DNA from 2 places in the Clostridium sp. CTA-17 genome. Region 2 is predicted to be linked to the other one. Evidence: predicted binding sites of a transcription regulator. Region 2 holds the regulator's gene; the other holds the start of a gene.
The links. The regulator HrcA, encoded in region 2, represses chaperone genes, less so after heat shock. The targets are predictions, from matches to a motif close to TGTTAGCACTCNNNNNNNNNGAGTGCTAACA.
Positions count from the first base shown of each region.

Region 1 (6,959 bases), on a different contig from region 2:
TGTTTTTTGCATGTACCACAATGTGAAGGCGGAAATGCTATAGACTCCCCTGCAGGAATTCTAAAAATACACACATTCAAAAAACTTCCAATTATTAATCCAAATAAAAAAAATATTATAGACACATTTCCTCCAAAATTATTCAAAAATGAATTATTTATTAATATTTCATAACCATTATAAACATCTTGAAATTTTTTGTAAATATTTTTGATTAAGCTTTTTTAATCATTATACTAATAATTTAATTTTTTTAATTATTTAATATTATTCTTAAATAGTACTTAATAAATGATTAAATTATATCTTTTGAAATCCTAAAAAATAAGGGCGTGTAGCAAAATAATTTTTATTATTATATTTTATACAGCCCCTATAAAATTACTTTAATTAAAGTATATTTATACTATAGACACTGTAACTTTTCTTCCATTTTCTATATTTACATTATAAGAGTTTCCATTTTGAGGCTTATCTAAATCTTCAAGTAAATCCTTTAACTTATTTTCACTTTCACCACTTATCCCCTTAAATTCTATCTTTCCATCATCTAAGGTTATATTTATATTTTTTACATTACTTGAAATTACATCTTCCGCTAACAACATTTCCACAGATCTTTCAATAGCAGCACAATTTTGTTGATCTACTTTTGTCTTAGCACTATCTTTAACAGATGAGAAATTTGGAGCTATAACTGTTAAAATTATAGCCATAATAGCTAAAACAACAGTTAATTCTATTAATGTGAATCCACCTTTCTTATTTCTTTTACGTTCATTTCTTTTTCTAAGCATTAAACTTATTTTTATTAATGACATTTATAGTCCTCCCTTTATATTTTTTAAAGTTAAAAAATCTTTAACTTTAGATTTATATTAGGATTATGGACATTTTTACCATTTATATGCACAAAAAAAGAGATTCTTTAAAAGAATCTCTTTTTATATATCATTTGTATATTTAATTTCTTATGTTATTTAAAGTCTTAAGTTATCTTAAAATCTTTGGTTTTTTTAAATCTTTTGTTTATTCTAACTTACTTAAGTACTCTATAAATTCTTTCGTATTTCTCTAATGTCTTTTGTTTTAATAGCAAAAGCTATCTTCAAACTTCACTCATATGTAACTTTAATATCTTTCGTTCTATGAATTCATTTGTTAGTCATTATCTTATCTTTAGTGTTTATAATTCTTTTGTTCTTCAAAGATCATTTGTAATTTATGTATTTATAATAACACATTTTTTCCCAGTTGTCTACAAAATAATACAATGTTTTTTATTTTTTTTAATATATATTTTTTATACCAATTAAAAACTTAAAATTAATACTTTTAATTACAATTAATTTCTAAATACCCTATTTTCATAAACTTTTCAATCACTTTTTCGACATTTAAACCAAATTAATCATCTTATGTAATTATTTTCAATATAAAAGTAAATAAAAAAAGGATGACAGTTAAGTCATCCTTTTTATCCTTCTTTTATTAATACATTCCGTCCATTCCCATACCTGCACCTTGAGGCATTTCTTTTTCTGGAATATCTGCTACAGCTGCTTCTGTTGTTAAGAATGTTGATGCTACTGATGCTGCATTTTGAAGAGCTGATCTTGTAACCTTAGTTGGATCAACTATTCCTGCTTTAATCATGTCTTTATATTCTCCTCTTAAAGCGTCAAAGCCTACTCCTGCATCACTATTTTTAACTTTTTCTATTATAACTGAACCTTCTAGTCCTGCGTTATGAGCTATTTGTCTCATAGGCTCTTCTAAAGATCTTACAATTATATTTATACCAACTTGTTCATCTTGTATATCAGAAGTTAATTTTGCAACTTCATTTATTACATTTACGTAAGCTGTTCCACCACCTGGAACTATTCCTTCTTCAACAGCTGCCTTTGTAGCTGCTAAAGCATCCTCTATTCTTAGCTTACTTTCCTTAAGCTCTGTTTCTGTGGCAGCTCCAACCTTAACCACTGCAACTCCACCTGCTAATTTTGCTAATCTTTCTTGTAATTTTTCTTTGTCAAATTCAGAAGTAGTAGCTTCTAATTGCATTTTTATTTGGTTAATTCTATTTTTAATCTCTTCTGAGTTTCCTCTTCCATTAACTATTGTAGTACTTTCTTTAGTTACCTTAACACTTTCAGCTTCTCCAAGCATATCTAATGTAGCTTCTTTTAAATCTCCACCTACTTCATCAGATATAACAACTCCTCCTGTTAAAGTAGCTATATCTTGTAACATTTCTTTTCTTCTATCACCAAATCCAGGTGCTTTAACTGCAACACAAGTAAATGTTCCTCTTAATTTATTAACAACTAATGTTGTCATAGCTTCGCCTTCTATGTCATCAGCTATTATTAAAAGTTTTTTACCCGCTTGAACTATTTGCTCAAGTAATGGTAATAAATCTTGGATATTGCTTATTTTCTTATCTGTTATTAATACTAATGGATTATCTAAGACAGCTTCCATTTTTTCAGTATCAGTAACCATATAAGCTGATACATATCCTCTATCAAATTGCATACCTTCAACAACATCTAACTCAGTTCCCATTGATTTAGATTCTTCTACAGTTATAACGCCTTCATTTCCTACCTTTTCCATAGCATCTGCAATTAACTTACCAATTTTTTCATCAGCTGCTGAAATTGCAGCAACTCTAGCTATGTCTTCTTTTCCATTTACAGGCTTAGAAATTTTTTGTATTTCATCTACAGCTTTTTCAACCGCAGTCTTAATTCCATTTCTTATTAATATAGGATTTGCCCCTGCTGTTACATTTTTTAATCCTTCTCTTATAATGGCTTGTGCTAATAATGTAGCTGTAGTAGTTCCATCTCCCGCCACATCATTAGTCTTTGTAGCTACTTCTTTTACAAGTTGAGCTCCCATATTTTCATAAGCATCTTCAAGTTCAATTTCTCTTGCTATTGTAACCCCATCATTTGTTATTAATGGTGATCCAAATTTTTTATCTAAAATAACATTTCTTCCTTTTGGTCCTAATGTAACCTTAACAGTGTTAGCTAATTTATCTACACCAGCTTGCATAGATCTTCTTGCTTCTTCACCGAATAATAATGTTTTAGCCATATTAACTTACCTCCCAAATCTATTATGAATATCTAAATCACTTATAGTTTTAAATTATTCAACTATTGCTAGTATATCGTCTTGTCTTAAGATAGTATATTCTTCCCCCTCGAACTTAACTTCTGTTCCTGCATATTTAGAATATAATACTTTATCTCCTATTTTAACTTCCATCTCAGTTCTTTTTCCATCAACTATTGCTCCTGGTCCCACTGCAACAACCTCTGCTTCTTGTGGTCTTTCCTTAGCAGTTCCAGTAACTATTATACCGCTTTTAGTAGTTTCTTCTGCTTCTAATCTTTTAATAACAACCCTGTCTCCAAGTGGTTTAATACTCATTAAAAAACCCTCCTTAAAAATGCTAATTATTTTTTATTTAGCACTCACCAATATAGAGTGCTAATTCTTACTATTATCATATAATTTACCAGTTGTAAATTCAATAACTAAATTTATTTATTTAGAATATATTATTATTATTTTCTATGTTTAAGATAATTTATCTTAAGTTTTCTGCTATTCTTTTGAAATTTCTTTAATTTGCTTTTTTTAGTATACATCTCTATTTATTACTTATTTCCATATTATTATTTCTTAATACACTACATACTATAAATTAATACTAAAATTTTTCTTAAAATATGTATTTTTGTTTAATATTTAATAAAAAAGTCTAGAATAAATAAAAATAATTATTTTAAGGAGTAAATAATGATTAAGATTTTAAAAGATATATTGTTTTCATTTTATTTACTAATAAGCTCAGTAGTATTTTCTGTTATTGTAACATTAAATATTTCTCCTGTAATCTATTCCCTATTTATTAAACTTAATAGAATCCCTAAGTATAACAACCTTAGCAAGGAAGAAATTTTAAATGACTATAATAATATAATTCATTATTTAAATTCTCCCCAAGAAGAAGTCCTTAAGTTTAAAAATTTTAAAATAAGCCCTACTGGAGAATTTCACTTTTTAGAAGTTAAAGAAATTTTTTCTTTAATATATTTAATAGGATTAGCTTGCTTAGTTTTAGGAATAATTTTATTTATACTTTCAAAAAAATTCAAACTAAAAATATCAGTAAAAGCTTTAAATATTTTCTTCTATGAAGTTTTATTTATATTTCTTAGTTTAATCTTAAGTTTTTACTTAAACTTCTCGAAAGTCTTTACCATATTCCATAAAATATTTTTCAATAATGATTACTGGATATTTGATCCTAAAAAAGATCCAATAATAAATGTTTTGCCTGAATCTTATTTTTTATTTTTAGCAATTTTCATTTTATTTCTAGTAATGATACTTTCAATAATATCTAAAATATTTTATACTCTAGAAAAACATAAACATTTAAAATAAAAATAATATTTAAAATAAAATAGATTAATTTAAAAATTTAGCATAAATCCTCTTAAATTTTCAAAATATTAAAGTAACGGCTTTTTTAATTTTAAATACATATATTATAATATTTATAAGTATTCTAATTATTTAAGGTGTGATGAATATGAATAAAGAAACTCATATATGTGCTCTTTGTGAAAGAAAAGTTCCTAAAGTCACAGAACATCATCTCATTCCTCGCGAAAAAGGTGGAAGATTTGATGAAACAACTTGGCTTTGTGTACCTTGTCATAAACAAGTACATGCTTTATATAGTAACTATGAATTGGCTGTTAGACTTAATTCTCTTCCAAGACTTAAAAATGATGAAAAAATTAAGCGTTACTTAAAATTCATAAAAAAGCAACCTGGTGATGCTAATGTTACTATAAAAAAATCCAAAGCTATTCGTAAAAAAGGCCGTTATTAATAAAATGTATTACATCAAAATAAAACTTACAAACAATATAAAGAGAATATCTAAATAAGCTTTAGAAATTAAATTCTTAGCTAAATTTAGTAATTCTCTGAATATGTTTGTAAGTTTTTTTGTTAAATTTTTATTCCATTTTCTCTAGCATAATAGAATAGATATTGTTGAGCAAATCCAGAATATTCTCCAAATCTCTCTCTTGCAAAAATTCTTATTTTATTTAATGAAGCATCATCTGCTCCATAAAAATGCATCATTGCTCTCTTAACCCAAACATCTACTGGGAATGCAGAACTTTTTTTCATAGAAAATAGCATTATACAATCTGCTACCTTTGCTCCTACTCCCATAAATTCTTGAAGTCCTTTATGACATCCATCAGCATCCATATTAGTTATCTTTTCTAAATCATATTTTTCTAATATTTCAACTATATCTTCTTCTGGTGCATCTAGTATTCCCTTTTTAGCTAACTCACAATTATATATATTTTTAGTTGTCTCCCATATATACTTACTTCTAAATGAAGCTCCTGTCTCTCTTATATCATCTATTGAAGCCTTAGATAGACTTTCTGGAGTTGGGAATGAATAATAAGTATTTCCCTTATACTCTATTGGTTCTCCCCATTTTTCACTAATTTTCTTTATGGTCTTTGAAATTACAGGAATACTATTTCTTGCTGATATTATAAATGAAATAACAAGTTCAAATGGATCTTGATTTAATATTCTTATTCCATATCCAAATTCAACAGCACTCTTTAATGTTTCATCCCAAGATAAAGCTTCCTTTACCTTTGAGTAATCTCTTTCTAAATCAAAATAATCAATCCAAATATTTTCAAAGTCCTCTTTGTTAGTATTGTATATTATTACATCATCGCCTTCTTGAGCTAACTCTATAACCTTTCCAAAGGCAACTCCTATATATGAGCCACTTTCTGTTCTTTCCCATCTAAAACATTGACCACATTCAAAAACTTGTTTTATATTAAAGTTTTTTGCATCTTTTAATATTACTTTGTTCTCTCCATATTCTACACTTTTAAAATCCATTCTTTTCACCTATCTTTCTCTTCTTACGATTTCATCTAAAACCTCAGCTGCCGCTTCTATCATAACTATGCATCTTCTGTCATCATCTTTTTTGTACTTAGCTTTTAAGTCAGTACAATTATAGTATCCCAATTTATCATAAAACTTTTCCATAAATTCCCGTGTTAATGCTCTAGTTTGTGGACTTTGATGACCTCTATCCTCTGTAAATATAAGTCCTAGAACACCGGCTGCCCCTGTTGCTGCTCCACATAAATTTCCTATTGCTAATCCTCCACCAAAAGAAGACATTACTTTTAAAGTTTCCTTTGATAAATTTAAATTATATTCTTCATTTGCAGCATACATTATGCATTCTGCACAATTTAAATCATGTTTCTTATCCCATTTTTCTCTTGCTTTTTCAACTAACATATTATCCCTCCAAAATAAAGTTTTATTACTATAAACTTCTATCTTCTAGTTATTATAAATAAAAACTTTATTTTTAAAAATACATATAAATAATATTTTAAATTATAATTTTAAAACCTTATACTAATAATATTATACTAATAAAAGTTATTAATAAATAGTCTTTTTATATAATCTAAAAAGAAAAACACGGATAGGTGTTCTTTCGAATCACCCTCCATGTTATTAATCTAAGCCTTTATTGTTTTTTTCTTATCAACTTTAAAAGTATCCCAAAGTATGCTTATTGCAATTAGAACCATAAGTCCTGATATTACTATAGGCTTTGATAAAAATACTGTAACATACCCTAAGAAAGGCATATGAAATAAAACTTTTCCTATTAAGTCTTCTACTCTAACTATTTCAGTATCATTAGCATTATTATTATCACCCTTTGTTATAAATCCCTCTTCATTTTTTTCAACAACTCTATGGGTAACTACTTTCCCCTCATATTTAAATGTTATTATATCTCCAACTTTAACATCCTCAGAATCAATACTCTTAACAATAGC
Region 1 is NZ_BAAABF010000008.1:113,536-120,494, reverse strand. It holds gene ACYUCG_RS12745 (prepilin peptidase) at 1-125, opposite strand, end outside; gene ACYUCG_RS12740 (type II secretion system protein) at 402-821, opposite strand; gene groL (chaperonin GroEL) at 1,492-3,111, opposite strand; gene groES (co-chaperone GroES) at 3,166-3,450, opposite strand; gene ACYUCG_RS12725 (TIGR01906 family membrane protein) at 3,823-4,473, shown strand; gene ACYUCG_RS12720 (HNH endonuclease) at 4,622-4,927, shown strand; gene ACYUCG_RS12715 (DNA-3-methyladenine glycosylase family protein) at 5,050-5,988, opposite strand; gene ACYUCG_RS12710 (C-GCAxxG-C-C family protein) at 5,998-6,402, opposite strand; gene ACYUCG_RS12705 (signal peptidase I) at 6,633-6,959, opposite strand, start outside.
Region 1: the regulator HrcA is predicted to act here: its motif matches at 3,486-3,516, upstream of groES (co-chaperone GroES).

Region 2 (6,959 bases):
ATTTATTAATAAAGCCAATGAGCTTTTTCCTGATATTTTAAGAAGACAGGAAACCTATAAGTATAATAGGGGACAAAATGCATTTAACCAAGATTTCAATAAGAATTCAATGCTTATTGAAGTTGGTGCAGAAGTAAATACTTCTAAAGAGGCTCAAGCTACAGCAAAGTATATAGCTAGATTAATAGCAGAAGAATTAAACGGAAAAAGTGAATAAAATATAAGAATTTTGAACATCCTTATAGATAGTAATCTATGGGGGTGTTTTATTTTGAAAAAATTTATGACTATTCTAACTCTTGGCATAATAGTTTTTTCTATAATTTCTTGGGGGCTTATAGGTGTTAACATAGAGAATACAGAGGCATTTAATAATCAAAATTATGAATTAAGCGAAAAAGTTGATTATGATAGAATAAAAGAAGAAACAGGCATGGATTTAACTATATTTAGTGAAGACAATAGTCCAGTAAAAATATATGAAAATAAGGACGAGGTTTATTTGGTTTTTAAAGAACATACTTTAAACTTAAGTAAAGGATTATTTGGTAATATGCTAATTGGTACTTTTAACCTAGTAAATAAATTAATCAATAATATTAATCAATTTATAGGAAACTATATAATAATGTAAAGTAAAGTATATTGACAGTTTAATGGCACATTGTGATATAATGTAACTTGACTTATTCTACAATGTGGGGGTGAAAACTGTTCAAAAACTTTTTAAATAGTTTGGAGAGCAGGTTTAGATATGGATAAAAAGAAGTATATAAGAAACTTTTCAATCGTAGCTCATATAGATCATGGTAAATCAACATTAGCAGATAGACTTTTAGAGAAAACTGGAACATTAACTCAAAGGGAAATGGAACAGCAAGTATTAGATACTATGGAGCTTGAAAAAGAAAGAGGAATAACAATAAAGTCTCAAGCAGCAAGACTTATCTATAAGAGAGAGAACGGAGAAGAATATATATTAAATCTTATAGATACTCCAGGTCACGTAGACTTTACATATGAGGTTTCAAGAAGCTTAGCCGCTTGTGAAGGTGCTATTCTTGTAGTAGACGCTACTCAGGGAATACAAGCTCAAACTTTAGCAAACTGTTACTTAGCATTAGATAATGATTTGGAAATAGTACCTGTTATAAATAAGGTTGACTTAGCTAGTGCTAGACCAGATGAAATAAAGCAAGAAATAGAGGATGTTATTGGAATAGAAGCAGAAGATGCTCCTTTAGTATCAGCTAAGACTGGATTAAACATAGAAGATGTTTTAGAAGAAATAGTAGAAAAAATTCCAGCACCAGAGGGAGATGAAAATGCTCCTCTTAAGGCTTTAATATTTGACTCATACTATGATAGTTACAAAGGAGTTGTATGTCATATAAGAGTTAAAGATGGTAAAGTTAAACCAGGAACAAAAATTAAACTAATGTCAACAGATAAGGTTTATGAAGTAGTTGAGACTGGAGTATTTACACCAGCTTTAATGCCTTTAAAAGAAGGATTAAGTGCAGGGGAAGTTGGATATATAACAGCTTCAATAAAGAATGTTAGAGATGCTAGAGTAGGTGATACTGTAACAGAGGCAGCTAGACCAACAGAGGAGGCCTTACCAGGATACAAACCAGCTATACCAATGGTTTACTCAGGTATATACCCAGTTGATGGAGCTAAGTATGAAGAATTAAAAGAAGCATTAGAAAAGCTTCAAATAAATGATGCTGCATTATCATTTGAACCGGAAACATCAGTAGCTTTAGGATTTGGATTTAGATGTGGATTCTTAGGATTATTACACATGGAAATAATTCAAGAGAGAGTTGAAAGAGAATTTAACTTAGATATAATTACAACTGCACCATCAGTTATATACAAAGTAACTAAGACAAATGGAGAATCTTTTGATTTAACAAACCCAACAAACCTTCCTCCAATGACAGAGATTGCATACATGGAAGAGCCTGTTGTTAAGGCTTCAATTATAACTCCAACTGATTACACTGGAGCTGTAATGGAATTATGCCAAGATAGAAGAGGTAAATTCATAGATATGCAATACTTAGAGGAAACAAGAGTTGTTATACATTATGAAATTCCATTAAATGAAATAGTATATGACTTCTTCGATACTCTTAAATCAAAAACAAGAGGATATGCTTCATTAGATTATGAATTAAAAGGATATGAGCAATCAAAACTTGTTAAGTTAGATATTTTATTAAATGGAGACAATGTAGATGCTTTATCTATGATAGTTCCAGAAGTTAAGGCTTATCAAAGAGGTAGAGCTATAGCTGAAAAACTTAAAGAAATCATTCCAAGACACATGTTTGAAGTTCCAATTCAAGCAGCTGTAGGTTCAAAAATTATAGCTAGAGAAACTGTTAAAGCTATGAGAAAAGACGTATTAGCTAAGTGTTATGGTGGAGATATTTCAAGAAAGAAAAAACTTCTTGAAAAACAAAAAGAAGGTAAGAAGAGAATGAGACAATTAGGAACAGTTGAAGTTCCTCAAGAAGCATTCATGTCAGTTTTAAAAGTGGACTAATTAAATTCTTTATATAGAGGCAATGATGAACAGTATTAAGTATTCATCATTGCCTTTTGTTTTTAAACCATTAATAACAGTAATTAAATTTTTTTGTTAACTTTACAAAGGTTTTTAAATCTTTTAGAGTTAGCTTATTTTTAGATACATTTAATTTAAATTTCTAAAATAAATATTTTTTATTTAGTCATTAAAAAGAAATCTCCTCAATATATTTATAGTAAATTAATAAAAATTATGTAGAGGAGAGGTATTATTATGTTAGATGCTAATAAAAGAGATGTTAAAATTAAGTGTAGAAAATTTAGAAATAATGGGAAGGCAACTGGTGTTATAAATAGAAAAAATGGAGATAATATTTCTATTAGTGTTAAAATTTCTGACTTAGATAAGTTTCTAGCTAAGCATGGAGATCATAGTGATTTAGAGATAAATTTAGAAGGTGAAGTAATAAACACTTCAATTATAGAAGTTCAAAGAGATTTATTAGTTCACAATGCTATAAATATAAATTTAAGAGAGATATAAAGCTAAAAATATTTTGAGTAAACTTATTTTAATAGGAATATTAATATTAAAGTTTAAAATTTTAGTTTTATCTAAAGGTAGATATTTAATTTTGTGAAAGAATCATATAAAAGTCATGGGTTTATTCACTCATGACTTTTTTTATTGTAATATGAAAGAAAGACTCATAATTAATAGATTATATTTAATTAAAAAAATTTATTTTATATTAGTTGTAAAGTTTATTTATTTTACATGGAGGTAATTAACTATGGATAAAATTTCCTTATATATACACATTCCTTTTTGTGCACAAAAGTGTCTTTATTGTGATTTTCCTTCCTTTGCCAGGAAAGATCATTTAAGAAAGGCCTATATAGAAGCTCTAAATAAGGAAATAATAAATTTAAGAGAGAAACATAATAATCTAGAAATAAACACTATATTTATTGGAGGGGGAACACCAAGTGTTTTAGAATCTAATGAATTAGAATGTTTATTAAAAGAAATAGCTAAACTTAATATGGCAAAAGATATAGAGTACTCTATGGAGTGTAATCCAGGAAACTTAACAGAAGAAAAGCTAGAAGTCATGAAGAAGTATGGTGTAAATAGAATCAGTATGGGGCTTCAAGCTAAGCAGGATAATCTTCTTAAAGGACTGGGAAGAATACATAACTATAAAACCTTTAAAGAAAACTTTTTATTAGCAAAAAAGGTTGGCTTTAATAACATAAATGTTGATTTAATGTTTGGATTACCCAATCAAAGATTAAATGAATGGGAAGAGACTTTAAGAGAGATAATATCTTTAGAGTCAGCTCATATATCAGCATATAGTCTAATTATAGAAGAGGGAACTGCTTTTTATAATTTATATGAAAATGATAAGTTAAAACTACCAACTGAAGAAGAAGAGAGAAAAATGTACCACTTAGCAAAAGAAATTTTAGAGGAAAATGGATTTAATCAATATGAGATTTCTAATTATGCTAAAGAGGGAAAAGAATGTAGACATAATTTAGCATATTGGAATATGGATAACTGGATAGGAGTAGGGTCAGCAGCTGCTTCTTATATTAATGGGAAAAGAATTAAAAACATAAGTAGTGTTGAGGAATATATAAATTCTATTAATGAGAAGGGAGAAGCCGTAGAAGAAATAATAAATAATTCAAAAAATGATAATATGGAAGAATTTATGTTTATGGGGCTTAGAAAAATTAATGGAATAGATGAAAATGAATTTAAAAAGAGATTTGGTATGAATATAAATGATGTTTATGGAGAAATACTAAATAAGTATATAGATGAAGGGCTTTTAATAAGGGAGTCAGGAAGAATTTTTCTAAGTGAAAAAGGCATAGAAATATCCAATGTAATAATGGCTGATTTTCTATTATAAAATTTAAAATAGGTTATGGTATAAATTAAAGCAAATAAAAGAAAAATAAAGATATTAAAGAATAAATAAGGTAAAATTCGAAATTTTCATTTGAAATGATAAAAAATGGAATTGACAAAAAACTTGGTAGGTAATATATTAATAGTGTACTAGTTAGCACTCGTTAAGAGTGAGTGCTAATAAAGAGGTGAGATTAGTGATAGACGATAGAAAGCTTCAAATATTAAGAGCTATAATTCAAGACTATATATCAACTGGAGAGCCCGTTGGTTCAAGAACTATCGCTAAAAAGTATAATCTTGGAGTAAGTTCAGCTACTATAAGAAATGAAATGGCTGACTTAGAAGAAATGGGATTTTTAGAACAGCCTCATACTTCGGCAGGAAGAATTCCATCAAGCAGAGGATATAGATTATATGTTGATAGAATGATTGAATTCGAAAGATTATCCTCTGAAGAGGAAGGGCTTATTAGAAATTCAATAATAGATGGTACCTTGTACGAAGTTGATAAAATAATCAAACAAACTAGTGCTCTTCTATCGGAACTTACTAAAATGACTTGTATAGTCAAAGCACCCTCAGTACATAAGAGCTTTGTAAAATCAATTCAACTTTTAAAAGTTGATGATGTAAGTATTTTATGTGTTTTAGTAACTGATAATGGTGTAATAAGAAATACAGTCATAAAAGTAAAGAGTGTTCCTATATCTGAAGAACTTATTAAAATTAGTAAGATAATAACTGAAAGGCTTAAAAACCTTACTATTGAGCAAATAAACTTAGAGGTTATTAGTAATCTCAATAGAGCTTTAAGCGGATATGAAGATATAGTAAATGCAGTTTTACCTGCTCTTTATGAGAGTTTAAAAGGTGATGAAACTTCTGAGGTATTCTTAGAAGGAACAATTAATATATTTAATTATCCTGAATATAATAATATTCACAAAGCTAAGGAGATTTTAGAACTTTTACATGATAAAAAAAGTATTTCAGAACTTATAAGTGATAGTGATGATATGACTGTAAAGATAGGTGATGAAATATTTGTACCAGAAGCAAAGGAATGTTCAATAATATCAGCTGGATATCATGTAGGAGATAGATCTTTAGGTACAATAGCTTTAATAGGTCCTAGAAGAATAAATTATTCTAAAGTCTTATCAATCATGACTGAAGTTATGAAAGAGTTAAATGAAACTTTAAAGAATAAGTAAGTAAAAAAAGAGAAGAGGTGTGGCTGCTTTATGGTGGATAATAAAGATTTTAACGAAGAGTTAAAGGAAAATATCCAAGAAGAATTAGATAACGAAACAAAAGCTGAAAATCCTAATATTGATGAAGAGGTAGAAGAAGTTTCAGAAGATATTAAGGCTGATGAAAAAGTTATTGATTTTGAAGAATTAAAGGCTTTAAAGGAAGAAAATACTATGTTTAAAAGTAAAACAAAGAAATTAGAAAATGAATTAGAGGCCTTAAAAGATAGATTATTAAGAATATCTGCAGAGTATGAAAATTACAGAAAAAGAACAGATAAAGAAAAAGAAAGAATATATACTGATGCATGTGAAGATGTTTTAATCAAAATGCTTCCAGTATTAGATAACTTAGAAAGAGCCTTAGCTGTAGATGGAACTGTTGAAGATCTTAAAAAAGGTGTTGAAATGACAGTAAGACAATTTGAGGATGCTTTAGAAAAACTTCAAGTTGAAGAAATATCTACAGAAAATGGTTTTGATCCAGAATTACATCAAGCAATGATGGTTGTGGAACAAGAAGGCGCAGAGCCAAATCAAGTAGCTCAAGTATTCCAAAAAGGATACAAGAGAGGGGATAAGGTTATCAGACATTCAATGGTAACTGTAACTAAATAATTTAATTAGCATTTAACAGGTTTAAATTATAGATATTGTTAGAGGAGGAATTAACAATGAGTAAAATAATCGGTATAGATTTAGGAACAACAAATTCATGCGTAGCTGTTATGGAAGGTGGAGAACCAGTAGTTATCACTAACTCAGAAGGTGCTAGAACAACTCCATCAGTAGTTTCATTCCAAGCAAATGGAGAAAGATTAGTAGGTCAAGTTGCTAAAAGACAAGCAATAACAAATCCTGACAAAACAATAATGTCAATAAAAAGACATATGGGAACTGACTATAAAGTTAATATAGATGGAAAAGATTATACACCACAAGAAATATCAGCAATGATACTTCAAAAATTAAAAGCAGATGCAGAAGCTTATTTAGGAGAAAAAGTAACAGAAGCTGTTATCACAGTTCCAGCTTACTTCAATGATGCTGAAAGACAAGCAACTAAGGATGCTGGTAGAATAGCTGGTTTAGATGTTAAGAGAATAATCAACGAACCAACAGCTGCATCATTAGCTTATGGATTAGATAAAATGGATAGTGCTCACAAAATCTTAGTATATGACCTAGGTGGTGGTACTTTCGACGTATCTATCTTAGATTTAGGAGATGGAGTA
Region 2 is NZ_BAAABF010000004.1:86,487-93,445, reverse strand. It holds gene ACYUCG_RS08610 (stage II sporulation protein P) at 1-217, shown strand, start outside; gene ACYUCG_RS08605 (hypothetical protein) at 272-634, shown strand; gene lepA (translation elongation factor 4) at 755-2,557, shown strand; gene ACYUCG_RS08595 (hypothetical protein) at 2,816-3,085, shown strand; gene hemW (radical SAM family heme chaperone HemW) at 3,336-4,469, shown strand; gene hrcA (heat-inducible transcriptional repressor HrcA) at 4,666-5,685, shown strand; gene grpE (nucleotide exchange factor GrpE) at 5,716-6,342, shown strand; gene dnaK (molecular chaperone DnaK) at 6,399-6,959, shown strand, end outside.